Regions from separate parts of the Microbacterium sp. NPDC076911 genome, predicted to be linked through region 2. Evidence: predicted binding sites of a transcription regulator. Region 2 holds the regulator's gene; the other holds the start of a gene.
What was found. Region 2 encodes HrcA, which represses chaperone genes, less so after heat shock. Its sites were predicted from a motif close to TTNGCACTCGNNNNNNNCGAGTGCNAA; they were not measured.
Positions count from the first base shown of each region.

Region 1 (7,625 bases), on a different contig from region 2:
GGAACGATCTCAGTGCCGAATTCGACGCCACCTTCAGCAAGGTTCGAGGTGAACAGGTTCATCGCGGGCGAACCGATGAAGCCAGCAACAAACACGTTGTTGGGCTTCTCGTACAGGTCGCGCGGCGTGCCGACCTGCTGCAGCAGGCCATCCTTGAGCACCGCGATGCGGTCACCCATGGTGAGTGCCTCAGTCTGGTCGTGTGTGACGTAGACGGTGGTGACACCAAGGCGACGCTGAAGCGACGCGATCTGGGTACGGGTCTGCACACGGAGCTTGGCGTCAAGGTTCGACAGCGGCTCGTCCATGAGGAACACCTGCGGCTGACGAACAATTGCGCGACCCATGGCAACACGCTGACGCTGACCGCCCGAGAGTGCCTTCGGCTTGCGGGTGAGGTAGTCCTCAAGATCGAGCAACTTTGCGGCTTCGAGCACGCGAGCAGCACGCTCGTCTTTGTTGACACCAGCGATCTTGAGCGCGAAGCCCATGTTCTCAGCAACCGTCATGTGCGGGTACAGCGCGTAGTTCTGGAAGACCATCGCGATGTCGCGATCCTTGGGGGGAACATCGGTGACGTCGCGGTCGCCGATCATGATGCGGCCCGAGTTGACCTCTTCGAGGCCAGCGAGCATGCGCAAAGACGTGGACTTGCCGCAACCCGAGGGGCCAACGAGTACGAGGAACTCGCCGTCTGCAACCTCAAGGTTCAGCTTGTCGACAGCGGCACGGGTGCCGCCGGGGTAGACGCGCGAGGCGTTATCGAACGTGACTGTCGCCATGTTTTCTTCTCCTTCACCGGCAGGTACGTGCCGGACGATCCGTAGTGATGGATGTGGGAACTCCCACACGCCCGCCATTGGGCGCTCATCTAGTATGACACGGCGTTCGCAAAGCTCCCCATGGCACGGCATAAGTGGAGCCTCTGTCTGGTCATTTCCCAGACTGCCTGGTTAGCATCGTCAACGGCCTTCCCCCGGAGTCCACGCCATTTTCTGCCACGTCAGCACCGAGAGGTTCCATGTCGAGCGACGAGACACCGAACGCTTCCGCACCTAGCGAGCGCCGCGATGCGGTCCGCGAAAAGGCGCAGCAGGTTCGTGCACGCCAGTCGCGATCACGCCTGATTCGCGCGTCGGCGATAGCGGTTGCCGCCATCGCCGTTGTGGTGGCTGGCGCAATGGCGATCACGATGACGGTGTCTTCTGAAGCATCCAAACCGACACTCAAGCCCGCCAATGCCACCGACGATGGCTTTGCCGTGACCGGTGTACAAGGCGTCGGATTGGCTTCTGCCGAAGACGGCGTGACCGCAGATGAAGAAGTCGAAGAAACAGACGACGCTGAGGCGACGGCTACTCCTGAGGCATCGGAGACTGCCGTCGATCTGCCCGCAATTGAAGTGCGGGTGTACGTCGACTACCTCGCAGCCGGGGCTCGTGACTTCCAGCTTGCAAATGTTCAACAGCTTTCGAACTGGGTCACTGAAGAAGCCGCGACCGTGACGTACTATCCGGTTGCGATGCTGACTTCGAAGTCGAACGGCACCAAGTACTCGCAGCGCGCTGCCGGCGCAGCCGCATGCGTGGGCACATATGCACCTGATTCGTTCTTCGCTTTCACGAACGCCTTGCTCGCGCAGCAGCCCGAGATGGATTCAGACGGAATGGCCAATGAAGATCTCGCAGCGCTCGCGATTGCGACCGGCGCGGAGAACCCCAAAGTTGTGCGCGCCTGCATTGAAGACCAGGACTACTCGGCCTGGGCAAAAGACGCGACCGAGCGTGCGCTCCAGGAGATTCCCGACACAGATGGTCTCGCGTTGACCGGAACACCTATGGTGCTTGTCAACGGTGAGCCCTACGTGGGAGAGCTCACCGACCCGAAAGAATTTGCGCAATTTGTGCTGACGATCGCGAGCGACACGTACTACGAAGAAGCGCCGACGCCGACCCCAACACCGACGCCGAGCTCTTAATGCACAGCACCATCCCCGCGAATCGGTAAGATGGTCTTTCTGCCGACTTGGCGCAATTGGTAGCGCACCATACTTGTAATATGGGGGTTACGGGTTCAAGTCCCGTAGTCGGCTCAATGATGAAGCATCCGCGGATCCTGCCCGCTTGGGTAGCGATTTGCGGTGCGATCAGTGTGGGCGTGCTCACCGCCATGCAAGCGCGCGTTAACGGGCAGCTCGGCGTCGCGTTGGGCGACGGCTTCGTCGCCGCGGTCATTTCCTTCGGCTCCGGGCTCATTATTCTGATCGTGCTGAGCGCGTTGTTTCCCGCCGGTCGCAGGGGAGTGGGCCGCCTCATTGCCGGTGTGCGCGCCGCGACGATTCCGTGGTGGATGCTGCTGGGCGGCGCCGCCGGGGCCTTCGCCGTTGCCACCCAAGGCCTGGCGGTGGGCATCATCGGTGTGGGTCTGTTCACCGTCGGAATGGTCGCCGGGCAAACCGTAAACGGCCTCGTCTTGGACCGCACCGGCTATGGTCCCGGTGGCGTGGTTGCCGTGACAATGCCGCGAGTGATCGGGGCGGGGATCGCTCTCGTTGCCGTGGGTTCGGTGTTCGTGGGCGACACGGTGCAAGGCATTCCGGTGTGGATGCTGATTCTGCCGTTCTTTGCCGGTGCCGGTATCGCCTGGCAGCAAGCCACCAACGGCCGTCTGCGTCAGCAGGTGGGCACGCCGCTGACGGCGACCCTGGTCAACTTTGCCGGCGGCACAACGTTTCTAGCTATCGCAGCAGTGATCGACGTTGCCATCGTCGGCATGCCCGAGACGTTTCCCCCTGACGCATGGATCTATGCCGGCGGCGCGCTCGGCGTCATCTACATTTTCTTATCTGCAGCGCTCGTACAGCACACGGGTGTGCTGTTGCTTGGACTCGGCTCGGTGGTCGGGCTGCTTGTCACGGCCGTGACCCTGGATGCCATCTGGCCAGCGGCATCAAGCCCGCCATTGCTCACTCAGATAGTGATCGTCGCCATCGCGCTGCTGTCAGTGGTCGTTGCGGCGGCACCGTGGCGGCTGCGACGCTCCTAGAGCCTCACTGCTTCTTCGGGGACTTCGACTTTGACTTCGGCTTGGGCAGACGCGAGAGATGCTTGCGCGCTTCAATCGGCTTGCGGCGACCGATGCGAGCGCGCGCTGGCTTTCCACCGACGTAGAGCCAGCCGAGCAACTCTTCGTTCGACTCGAGACCGTGCAGCTTGGCAACAGCTTTCGAGCGGGTGTAGTGACCGGTGCGCCACAGCACGCCCCAGCCCGCTTCGTCGAGCAACAGACTGAGCATGTGGGCAACGCCCGAGGCGACGGCCTGTTGTTCCCACCGCGGAACCTTGTCGCTCTTGCGGTACGTCGCCACGACGGCGATCAGCAAAGGTGCTCGCAACGGTTTGGTTGACGCGCCTTTGCGGCCCTCGGCCTTGTTGATGGCTTTGCCGAGCCGGTCACGGTCGGCGCCGCGCAACTCGATCAGCCGCCATGGTCGCATCGACGAATGGTCGGCGACGCGTCCGGCTGCACTCACCAGCGGCTCGAGCTCAGCGCGCGTGGGCGCGTATTCGGTGACTTTCGACCACGAGCGACGAGCGCGGACTGCTTCGAGCGCCGGGGTTGCCCGCTCGGGCGCGCTGTCGCTCACTAAGAAGCTTCCGGGGTGAAGTTCAGCGACAGCGAGTTCATGCAGTAACGGTCGCCCGTGGGGGTGCCGAATCCGTCGGGAAACACGTGGCCGAGGTGTGAGCCGCAGTTCGCACACCGCACCTCGGTGCGCTGCATGCCGTGGGCGTTGTCTTCGAGCAGTTCGACGGCGTCGGGGCGCACCGATTCGTAGAAGCTCGGCCACCCGCAGTGGGAGTCGAACTTGGTGCCGCTCTTGAACAGTTCCGCGTTGCACGCGGCACAGGTGTAGAAGCCTGAGCGGCTTTCATCGAGAAGCTCGCCCGTCCACGCGCGCTCTGTTCCCGCCTTGCGCAATACTTCGTACTGCTCCTTGGTGAGTTCAGCGCGCCACTCTGCGTCAGTCTTGTTGACGGCGTAGTTCATGAGTCCTCCTTGGGTCTTTGTCCATTCAACCGCACGGTGTGCGCGTATGTTCCGTGGGCGCTGTGCATTCGCCACGAGAATAGGGGAGTGCCTGAATCAGCGGAGTCTGCGGAACAAACCGTCGTGGCGCGGTACGGCCGCTTCGCGCGCGATGAGGCCCCCGGCCGCTCGGCGGTCTATGAAGAGTGGGCGAAGGGTGTCGCGGCGGGTGGTGCGGCTGCTCGCACTATCGCGCGTTTGGCGCCAACGCACCGTCAGCCCCCGCTGGTCTTCGCCGTTGCCCGCATGCTCGGCGCTCCAGAGTCCACATTCGGCGAGTGGTCACGGTGGCTGCGAGAGCACGCCGAAGCATTCGTCACCGAGGCATCTCGGCGCAGCTTGCAGACAAATGAGCCGCTCCGCTGTGCGGCACTGCTGCCCGCACTGAGTGTCATCGAAGGGCCTATCGCGCTGCTTGAGATCGGTGCGAGCGCGGGACTGTGCCTCGTGCCTGACCGCTACTCATATCGATACGGTGCCCTCGCACAGCTCGACCCTCGCGCAGGAGCCTCGACAGTGGTGCTTGATTGCGAACTCGTCGGTCAACCATCGCTGCGACTGCCAGAGATCGTTTGGCGTCGTGGCATTGACCTGCAACCGCTCGACGCGTCGCTTCCCGATGACCGTGGTTTCCTCGCGGCGCTCGTCTGGCCGGGAGAGGTCGGCCGATCCGAGAGGATCTCAGGCGCGCTCGATATTGCCGCACGAGAGAGTCTCATCATCGACACGGGGGATGCGACAGATGCGGAGGTGTTGCAGACGGCCGTCGCGTCGGCTCCGAACGACGCCACGCTCGTGGTGACGACCCCTGGTGTGCTGCCACATATCGCCCACGCTGGCCGCGAGAGGCTTGTCGAGGCGGTTCGAGCGATGGATGCGGAATGGATCAGCATCGATCCGCCGAGCCTCTACTCGCGGCTCGCCAATTCGGCTCTCGACGGCTCGTGGGACCGATTCGTTCTCTCGCGCAATGGTGAAGCGATCGCGAATGTGGATCCCCTTGGCGGCTACGTGGAGTGGCGGGCGGACGAGGGGCATGCTGCGCGTTAGCGTTGTGGCGTGCCCCTGACTGACCGCGAACGCGCCATCCTCGAATTCGAGCGTGAGTGGCATCGGCATGTGGGAGCGAAAGAAGAGGCGATTCGAGCGGAACTTGCCCTATCGCCCGCTCGCTACTATCAGCTGCTCGGACGACTCATCGATACCGTGCCCGCTCAGGAGTTCGACCCGATGCTGGTGAAGCGACTGCGCAGGCAACGCGATACACGCCTTCATAACGTGGGCAGGTAGCATTCTCTGGTGCCGAAAACGTCTGTGCCGAAGGATCGCTTCGACGACCTCCCCGAGTCGGGACGCATTGGCGCGCACCGCGCGGAAAACCCGCACATGCGCGGGTGGGTCGTTCTGCTCTGGGCGGCACTTGCCACGATCGTGCTGATCACTGTCGGTATTTTCGGCACGCTGATCGCCTCCGGCCGAATCGAGCTGGGTGCACCCGAACCAACAGCGACTGTTGAGCCAACCCCTGAGGTTGAAGCGGTAGTCGACACGTCATTCGATGTGGTGATCCTGAACGCAACGCCCGAGAGCGGCCTTGCGACCCAGCTCAAAGACGTTGTCGTCGCCGCGGGATGGGCTGATGAGATGGTCACCGCGAGCGAAGCCGGTTCACAAGACTTCGCCGAGACGACGGTCTACTACTTGAACGACGAAGACGAAGCGGCAGCTTTGGGCCTAGCGAATGTCATTGGCGGTGCAGCGGTCGCGCAGACCGACGTCTACCAACCCGCGACAGCAGATGAGCAGCAACTCACCGTCGTTATCGGTGCGGACCGCACCTCATCCGATACCGCGACGCCCACGCCCTAGTCGGCTCGCGTGTGCGCGTGGCGATGTGTTTCGCCCGCGTAAATACTTTGGTGCGCGCGTGTCAACAGATGCCGATCTGGCGTTGGTCGCGGCCGAACGCTCAATACGATAATCCTGTCGCACCACACACAGGAGATCGCATGGCTCAGGGCACCGTCAAATGGTTCAACGCTGAAAAAGGATTCGGATTCATCACCGTCACCGACGGACAGGACGTTTTCGTTCACTATTCGAATATCGATATGAGCGGCTTCCGGGTGCTCGAAGAGGGGCAGGCCGTCGAATTCACCGTCGGTTCTGGCCAGAAGGGGCCCCAGGCTGAGGCGGTCCGCGTCATCTGACGAGCGGCAACGACTTGAGAAACGCCGGTACCGAAAGGTATCGGCGTTTCTGTGTGTCACGACACCGCGTGCGTGGCTTGCACTCGATGGGGTCGAGTGCCAGAATGGCTTAGCACTCGCATTCGTAGAGTGCCAATAATGCAAGCCCAACGTCCGGGAGGGACGACACACACATGGCAAAGATCATCGCTTTCGACGAGGAGGCCCGCCGTGGCCTCGAGCGCGGCCTCAACATTCTGGCCGACGCCGTCAAGGTGACGCTCGGCCCGCGCGGTCGCAACGTCGTGCTTGAAAAGAAGTGGGGCGCCCCCACGATCACCAACGATGGCGTGTCCATCGCCAAGGAGATCGAACTGGACGACCCGTTCGAAAAGATTGGTGCCGAGCTCGTCAAGGAGGTCGCCAAGAAGACTGACGACGTCGCTGGCGACGGCACCACCACCGCTACCGTTCTTGCGCAGGCGCTCGTTCGCGAAGGTCTGCGCAACGTCGCAGCCGGCGCAGACCCGATCTCGCTCAAGAAGGGCATCGAGAAGGCCGTTCAGGCCATCACCGCTCAGCTTCTCGCCGACGCCAAGGAGGTTGAGACCAAGGAGGAGATCGCTGCCACCGCGTCCATCTCGGCCGGCGACGCTGAGATCGGCGCCCTGATCGCTGAGGCGATCGACAAGGTCGGCAAGGAAGGCGTGGTCACCGTTGAGGAGTCCAACACCTTCGGCACCGAGCTTGAGCTCACCGAGGGTATGCGCTTCGACAAGGGTTACCTGAACCCCTACTTCGTTACCGACCCGGAGCGTCAGGAAGCGGTCTTCGAAGACCCGTACATCCTGATCGCAAACCAGAAGATCTCGAACATCAAGGACCTTCTGCCGATCGTCGACAAGGTCATCCAGGATGGCAAGGAACTCTTGATCATCGCTGAGGACGTCGAGGGCGAAGCACTCGCAACTCTCGTGCTCAACAAGATCCGTGGCATCTTCAAGTCGGTTGCCGTCAAGGCTCCTGGCTTCGGTGACCGCCGCAAGGCTCAGCTGCAGGACATCGCCACCCTCACCGGTGGACAGGTCATCACCGAGGAGGTCGGACTCAAGCTTGAGAACGCCACCCTCGATCTGCTTGGTCGTGCCCGCAAGGTCATCATCACCAAGGACGAGACGACCATCATCGAAGGTTCGGGTGACGCGGAGCAGATTGAAGGCCGCGTTACGCAGATCCGTCGTGAGATCGAGAACACCGACAGCGACTACGACCGCGAGAAGCTCCAGGAGCGCCTCGCGAAGCTTGCTGGTGGCGTTGCAGTCATCAAGGCTGGTGCCGCAACCGAGG
Region 1 covers NZ_JBFBMP010000003.1:85,998-93,622, reverse strand. Annotated here, with positions in the region: gene ugpC (sn-glycerol-3-phosphate ABC transporter ATP-binding protein UgpC) at 1-782, opposite strand, end outside; gene AB0O81_RS05220 (thioredoxin domain-containing protein) at 1,022-1,978, shown strand; tRNA gene AB0O81_RS05215 (tRNA-Thr) at 2,020-2,092, shown strand; gene AB0O81_RS05210 (DMT family transporter) at 2,095-3,045, shown strand; gene AB0O81_RS05205 (nitroreductase family protein) at 3,050-3,646, opposite strand; gene msrB (peptide-methionine (R)-S-oxide reductase MsrB) at 3,646-4,050, opposite strand; gene AB0O81_RS05195 (DUF2332 domain-containing protein) at 4,138-5,139, shown strand; gene AB0O81_RS05190 (DUF3263 domain-containing protein) at 5,149-5,379, shown strand; gene AB0O81_RS05185 (LytR C-terminal domain-containing protein) at 5,389-5,958, shown strand; gene AB0O81_RS05180 (cold shock domain-containing protein) at 6,099-6,299, shown strand; gene groL (chaperonin GroEL) at 6,473-7,625, shown strand, end outside.
Region 1: groL (chaperonin GroEL) is a predicted target of HrcA. The motif match lies at 6,409-6,435, and genes of this name have one in related genera.

Region 2 (7,625 bases):
GTGCGGCGAGAGCGCACTCGACCCTGGCCCTGACACGTCGCGCAAGGGTAAGGGATAGTGGTGCCGTAGCCAGAGCACACGTTGCACGGCTGGTTGGTAACCACGTTTCCAAGCAGGCTACGCACCTGACGCTGCACGTGGCCAGCGCCGTGGCAGATGTCGCATGTCACCAGTGACGTACCGGGTTGGCAACACGAACCCTCGCATGTGTCACACAGCACCGCGGTATCGACTTCAATGTCTCGGTGGACCCCGAAGACCACATCCGCAAGGTCGAGAGTAGCCCGTACCAGGGCGTCTTGACCACGCTCGCGCCTCGAACGCGGTCGACCGCTCCGCGATCCGCCGGCGCCGCCGAAGAAAGTCTCGAAGATGTCGTTGAAGCCGCCGAATCCTCCCGCGCCGCCGAACCCAGCATTGTCGCCGCCCATATCGTAGCGGGCGCGCTGCTCATCGTTGCTCAGCACGTCGTATGCGTGCGTGACAAGCTTGAAGCGCTCTGACGCGTCTTCCCCGGGGTTGACATCGGGGTGCAGTTCGCGGGCAAGTCGGCGATATGCCTTCTTGATCTCATCGAGGGATGCTTCTCGGGAAACCCCGAGGACTTCGTAGTGGTCAGCCACTTTCGCCTTCCTGCCGCGCACAAGCGCGGGATCGTGTTGCGAGCGCGCGTCAGCGGCTCGTGTCGTCTTCTTCGAGCATGCGCGTGAGGTAGCGGGCTACCGCCCTCACGGCCGCAAGGTTTGTGGGATAGTCCATGCGTGTGGGGCCGAGCAATCCCACTCGCGCCCCGGCACCCGTCGCGTCGTAGTCGCTCGTAACGACGGATGCTTCTGCGAGTCCGAATGCTTCGTTCTCGCGGCCGATGCTGGCTGCGAGCCCGTGCTCATCGGCCACCATCTCCCCCATCAGGCGAACCAAAGTCACTTGTTGTTCGATGGCTTCCAGAAGTGGATAGATGCTGCCACGAAAGTCCGATTCGCGTTTTGCCAGGTTCGCGCTGCCTGCCAGCACTAAACGATCCTGCCTGAACTCTTCGAGATCTTCCGCTACGGCACGTGCGAGCACGCGAGTGGCAGCATCCCATGGCTTTGTGGGGTCATCGTGCAACGCCAGGTGAGCTTCAATGCGTTGGAGGCCGTCGCGTACGGATCGCCCGACCAATAGCGTGCTGAGTTCAGCGCGCATGCGCCCGAGGTCTGTTTCGTCGAACTCGTCGTGAACGTTGCTGACCCGTTGTGAGACCCTCCCAGTGTCGGTCACGACAATCACAAGCATCCGTCCACTGCCCAGTTGCACAAGCTCGACATGAGACACACTCGCGCGTTCGAATGACGGGTACTGCACAATCGCCACTTGGCCGGTGAGTTGGGTCAGGGCGCGCACGGTGCGGCTGAGGGCGTCATCTAGATCTACCGGCCCCTCAAGAAACGAGGAAATTGCGGTGCGCTGCGCAGGAGTGAGTGGGCGAACCTCAGCGAGATGATCCACGAAAACGCGGTATCCCTTGTCTGTCGGTATGCGGCCCGATGACGTGTGAGGGGCGACAATGAGCTCTTCATCTTCGAGCAGGGCCATGTCGTTGCGAATAGTGGCCGCTGAGACACCGAACGCATGACGGTCGACGATCGTCTTGCTACCGACAGGCTCGCGCGTGTCGACATAGTCCTGGACGATTGCGCGTAGCACTTCCAGCCCACGTTCGCTGACCATGGCGTTCCTCCCCGCTGGCACTCCTCAACTGTGAGTGCCAATTCTAGACCGGCTCGACACCTGACGTGTCAGCACGGGCCGTGCATGCGGCATTTCGTGCCGCGCGCACCTACGCTTAGTGCGATGAGTAATTCGCAGAGTTCAACGACGAAGCTCCACCTGACCGCCGGAATCGTGCGGGGTACCGAGACGGCGGGTGTTTGCCGTTTTCTCGGCATCCCGTACGCTCGTCCGCCTTTCGACGAGCGACGGTTTCGGCTGCCCGAGGCTGTTTTGCCGTGGGATGGAGAACGCGATGCGACGCAATTCGGTGCCACTGCACCGCAGTCGCCATATCCAGGTGCTATCGGCGAACTGCTTCCGTCCGTAGCGATCGCCGGCGACGACATTCTGACGGCCAATGTGTGGACTCCCACAGAGGCGGACTCCCTGCCCGTCATGGTGTGGTTTCATGGCGGGGCTCTCGAACGAGGAACACCGGCCCTGAGCGCCTACGACGGCTCTGCCTTCGCACGCGATGGCGTCGTCTTCGTCTCCATCGCCTACCGGCTCGGCTCTGAAGGGTTCTCGGTGCTCGACGGTGCGCCGCGGAATCTGGGACTCGCAGACGCTGCCGCGGGTCTGCGTTGGGTTCATGACGAGATCGAACGCTTCGGCGGAGATCCGAACCGCATCACGATTGTGGGCGAGTCTGCTGGCGGCGCGATCGTCGGAGCACTGCTCTCGCGCCCCGACACAGTCAAGTTGGTCGCGGGCGCCGCAATCGAAAGTGCGCCGCTGGTAGCCGATTCAGCACCACGCGCGGGCCGTGTGACCCGCGCATTGGCGAAGCGGCTGGGTCTTCCCGCGACCCGCGATGCGTTCGCCCAGGTCAGTGCTGAAAGTCTGGTCGAAGTGAGAGGACAGCAGTCTGCAGGCGGATCTCCCCTGGGCGGAGCGCCCGGTTTCGCACTTGCCATCGACCCTGACACCTTGCCGGTATCGCCTCATCAGGCGCTGGTCGACGTCAAGATTCCGCTGCTGATTGGCACCAACACGGACGAGTATCGACTGTGGTTTCCCCCGGCGGCGCTGGACGCCATCACCACCCTGAAGCTCCAACTCGGCCGACTTGCTCTAAGAGTTTCATCGCGGGCGATGAAACTGTATCGCGCAGCATGGCCCCACGCGACCACCGGCGAGCTGCTCGGGCAGGTTGCGACCGACGTGCTACTGCGCAAGGCCGCGATCGCGATCGCCGACAAGCGCAGTGCGAACACTTTCGTCTACGAGTTTGCGTGGCAGAGCCCGGTGCGAGAGCTCAAAGCAGCCCACTCGATCGAGATTGGTTTTGTGTTCGATCAGCTGCAAGCCGCCGATTCGGTCCGCATAGCGGGTACGGATTCGCCCCAGGCGCTCGCCGACCGAATGCACGCCGACTGGGTGCGCTTCGTTCGAACCGGTGATCCGGGTTGGCCCGACTATCGTGCTCAACGAACGACACAGGTGTACGACACGACTACGACTACCACTTCGTTGCGCCGCGCCGCCGCGCTCGATTCTTTGCGTGCACCGAAAGCGCGCTGAGCCTAGTCGGTCAGCCGGCGAACGACCGCGTCTGCCAAGAGCCGCCCGCGTAACGTCAACACGACGTTCCCACCGAGCGCCGAGGCACCATCGATAAGTCCGTCGGCAATCAAGGAAGCAACGTTCGTGCGCGAGTGACTCGCGATCTCGGCAATCGGCAGACCCTCGCGAATGCGGCTTCGAAGTAGCACCGATTCGAGAGCGCGGGCCTTCGCGTCGGGAACCTCCCGCCCTGCCGCGGGTGAAACCTGCTGGGCGAGGCGCTGAGCGTACGCAGCGGGATGCTTCACATTCCAAAATCGCACGCCAGCGATGTGGCTATGGGCGCCAGGACCGAATCCCCACCAATCAGAGCCCTGCCAATACGCAAGATTGTGGCGGGAGCGCTGTGAAACGTCGCGTGCCCAGTTCGATACCTCGTACCAATCGAATCCTGCGTCGGCGAGACGGGCGTCGATGTATTCATACATGTCGGCTTGCACATCATCATCGGGCGCGACTACTTCACCCCGCCTAATCTGTCGGGCAAGCTTGGTGCCTTCTTCAATGATCAGGGCGTACGCCGAAATGTGATCGGGTTCTAGGGCGAGCGCGGCGTCGACCGAGGCTCGCCAATCATCGAGGGATTCCCCCGGAGCGCCATAGATAAGATCGATGCTGACGTTCAAGCCAGCGCGGCGTGCCGCGGCGACCGCTGTTGTGACGTTCGCGGGGTTGTGCGTTCTATCAAGCGCGGCCAGCACGCGTGGAACCGCTGATTGCATTCCAATCGATAACCGAGTGACGCCTGCTGCGGCCAGTTCCTCTGCCACCGTGTCGGTGACCGTGTCGGGGTTGGCTTCCACGGTGATTTCGGCGTCGGGTACCACTTCGAATGCGTCCCTCACACCGTCCAGCATGCGGGCAAGGTCTCCGGGCGGCAGAAGCGTAGGCGTGCCGCCACCGAAGAACACAGTGGATGCTGCACGAATGCCGCCAGCACGCTCGAGGACACCGCGCGAGAAGCCCACCTCGCGCAGCAGCGTGTCGGCGTATTGATCCTGCCGTGCACCGTGCAGTTCCTCAGAGGTGTAGGTGTTGAAGTCGCAATAACCGCAGCGCACTCTGCAGAAGGGAACGTGCAAGTAGACGCTAAAGGGGGTCGCGAGATCTATCTGTGTGTGACCGGGCAGGGATCCGTCTTGAGGAACTGGCTCGCCGTCGGGTAGTGCCGAGCCCACTAGTGAACCTTCACGCGGGAGTGTTGTAGAGCGGCGAGATTGCGCGCAAATAGCGGCTGAACAGCTCGCGTCGACGCCGCCGCGTGAGCGCAGGCAGCGCGCGATACAACAGCGACGTTGGCGCGTCGAATGCTCGAACGGTGAACCACACTTGATCGTTGTCGTACCACTCGATCATGAACGATTCTTCGCCGCTGACGACCGAGTCGCCCACGGTACCCAGGGCGAAGCCCACCCGTCGAGGCTCATCGATTGTGAAGATCACCCGCAGCTCCGCGTCGGCTCTCATACCGCCCACTCGTCCGTGAACACGGATGGTGGTTCCGGGGGCAACATACGGGGTACCGTCTGCGTCGTAGCGAAGATCTGCCTCCGCGCGACTGGGAGCTATCGGAGTTCCATCGGCATCGAAGCTCACGCCGGAGTACATCGGACCGGACGCGGGGCGCACGTCGGTGAGGGCGAGCCCGGCTCCCCGCTGCGCAGTCCACGAGAGCAATGTCTCGCTCGCACCGTGAAAACGTTTCTCTCCGCTGCCGATGCGCCAAGACTGTTCCGCAGGAATGCTGCGCTCGGGCGGAAAGTGCATGAGGTCCGGCGCCTGGGTAGCGCCCACCGCCGCATAGTCGACTGTGTCGTCTTTGAAACTCCCGCGCCGCATGTCGAACAGCCTACTTGGCGTTACGGGTCTGATGCTGGGCCAGATGCATGGGTAGCAGCATCCGATTACTTCTTCTCTTTGCCCTCGGTGTCACCAGAAAGCGCAGCAATGAAGGCCTCTTGAGGCACCTCGACGCGGCCGACCATCTTCATGCGCTTCTTGCCCTCCTTCTGCTTCTCAAGGAGTTTGCGCTTACGGCTGATGTCACCGCCGTAGCACTTTGCGAGAACATCCTTGCGCATAGCCCGGATCGATTCGCGAGCGATGATTCGCGCGCCGATGGCTGCTTGAATAGGCACCTCGAACTGCTGACGAGGAATGAGCTTCCGCAGACGCTCGGTCATCAGCTGGCCGTAGGCGTAGGCCTTCTCGCGGTGCACGATCGAGCTAAACGCATCGACCTTGTCACCTTGTAGAAGGATGTCGACCTTGACGAGGTCAGCTTCTTGCTGTCCGCTCGGTTCGTAGTCAAGGCTCGCGTAGCCCTGCGTGCGGCTCTTGAGCTGGTCGAAGAAGTCGAAGACGATCTCACCGAGAGGCATGTTGTACCGCAGCTCCACGCGCTCTTCGCTGAAGTATTCCATTCCCAGCAGAGTGCCGCGACGCGCCTGGCAGAGCTCCATAACGGTACCGACGTAGTCTTTAGGAAGCAGAATCGCCGCCTTCACCATTGGCTCGGTCACCGACGCTATCTTGCCGTCGGGGTACTCGCTCGGGTTCGTCACGATGATCTCGGCACCCGCGTCGGTGCGCACCTCGTATGTCACGCTCGGCGCAGTCGTGATCAGGTCGAGATCGAACTCGCGGGAGAGTCGCTCGGTGATGATCTCGAGGTGCAGCAAGCCGAGGAAGCCACAGCGGAATCCGAAGCCGAGGGCCACGGATGTTTCTGGTTCGTACTGCAGTGAGGCATCGGAGAGTTTCAGCTTGTCGAGAGCCTCACGAAGCACGCCATAGTCGCTGCCATCGATCGGGTAGACGCCCGAGAAGACCATCGGCTTTGGGTCGGTGTAGCCGGGAAGTGCCTCGGTTGCTGGCTTTCGAAAGTGCGTGATCGTGTCGCCCACCTTTGACTGGCGCACATCCTTCACGCCAGTGATCAGATAGCCGACCTCGCCAACACCGAGGCCCTGCGATGGCACTGGCTCAGGACTGGTCACGCCGATCTCTAGCAATTCGTGAGTCGCCCGTGTCGACATCATCTGAATTCGTTCTCGCGGCGCTAGTGCGCCGTCGATCATGCGGACGTACGTCACCACGCCGCGGTACGCGTCATACACCGAGTCGAAGATCATCGCTCGCGCCGGTGCGTCAGGATCGCCCTTAGGCGCGGGGATCTCGCGCACCAATCGATCCAGCAGCTCCTCAACACCCTGACCCGTTTTGCCGCTCACTCTCAGCACGTCGTCGGGGTCTCCGCCAATAAGACCAGCAAGCTCGGCTGCGAAGCGGTCGGGGTCGGCCGCGGGAAGATCGATCTTGTTGAGTACCGGGATGATGTGCAGGTCGTTCTCGAGTGCGAGGTACAGATTGGCCAGAGTTTGCGCTTCGATCCCTTGCGCCGCATCCACCAACAAAATGGCGCCTTCGCATGCGGCTAGGGAACGGCTGACCTCGTAGGTGAAGTCAACGTGGCCGGGCGTATCGATCATGTTGAGCGCGTGCACCTGATCGTCAAGCAACCAGGGCATTCGCACCGCTTGCGACTTGATGGTTATGCCGCGCTCGCGCTCAATGTCCATACGGTCGAGGTATTGCGCGCGCATGTCACGGTCAGAGACCACCCCCGTGATCTGCAGCATTCGATCGGCCAGCGTCGACTTGCCGTGGTCGATGTGGGCGATGATACAGAAATTGCGAATCTGCTCCGGTGGGGTGGCAGACGGCTCGAGAGGCTTCAGGGCGCGGGGTGACATGGCTAGTCGATTCTATGTTGAACGGCTGGATGTCCCGAACGAAGCCCTCTTGCCCAGCGTGTCGAGAGGCACACTGCTCGGCAGCGGTGCAATAGCCTCTGTTGCATGACGGTCGAGGTCGTTCTAGTACATGGGATCCGCACATCAGCGACTATGTGGCGCGCGCAGGTGGACTATCTACGCGCCCGCGGGAATGGTGTCGTTGCCGTCGACCTGCCAGGACACGGTTCTCGGATGAGTGAAGAGTTCACGCTCGAGGAGGCCTTAGCAACTATCGATCGCGCTGTGCACGACGCGGCGACTCGTGGTCCGGTACTGCTCGCCTCCCACTCGATGGGAGGACTGTTGTCGATTGAGTACGTCGGGCGTGAAGAATCATCTCCCGTCGCGGGCTTCATCGCTGCCTCATGCACGGCGATTCCGAGGGGGCTCGGGCTCTCGACCTATCGCACGCTCGCACGCGGCTTCGATTCACTGCCTGACCGCGGAATGTGGCTCACGGATCGAGTACTCGATCGCACACTGCCGCCACACACTCGCGCCGACTTT
Region 2 covers NZ_JBFBMP010000001.1:470,322-477,946, reverse strand. Annotated here, with positions in the region: gene dnaJ (molecular chaperone DnaJ) at 1-623, opposite strand, end outside; gene hrcA (heat-inducible transcriptional repressor HrcA) at 673-1,713, opposite strand; gene AB0O81_RS02310 (carboxylesterase family protein) at 1,837-3,279, shown strand; gene hemW (radical SAM family heme chaperone HemW) at 3,282-4,499, opposite strand; gene AB0O81_RS02300 (DUF1990 family protein) at 4,510-5,160, opposite strand; gene lepA (translation elongation factor 4) at 5,226-7,076, opposite strand; gene AB0O81_RS02290 (alpha/beta hydrolase) at 7,182-7,625, shown strand, end outside.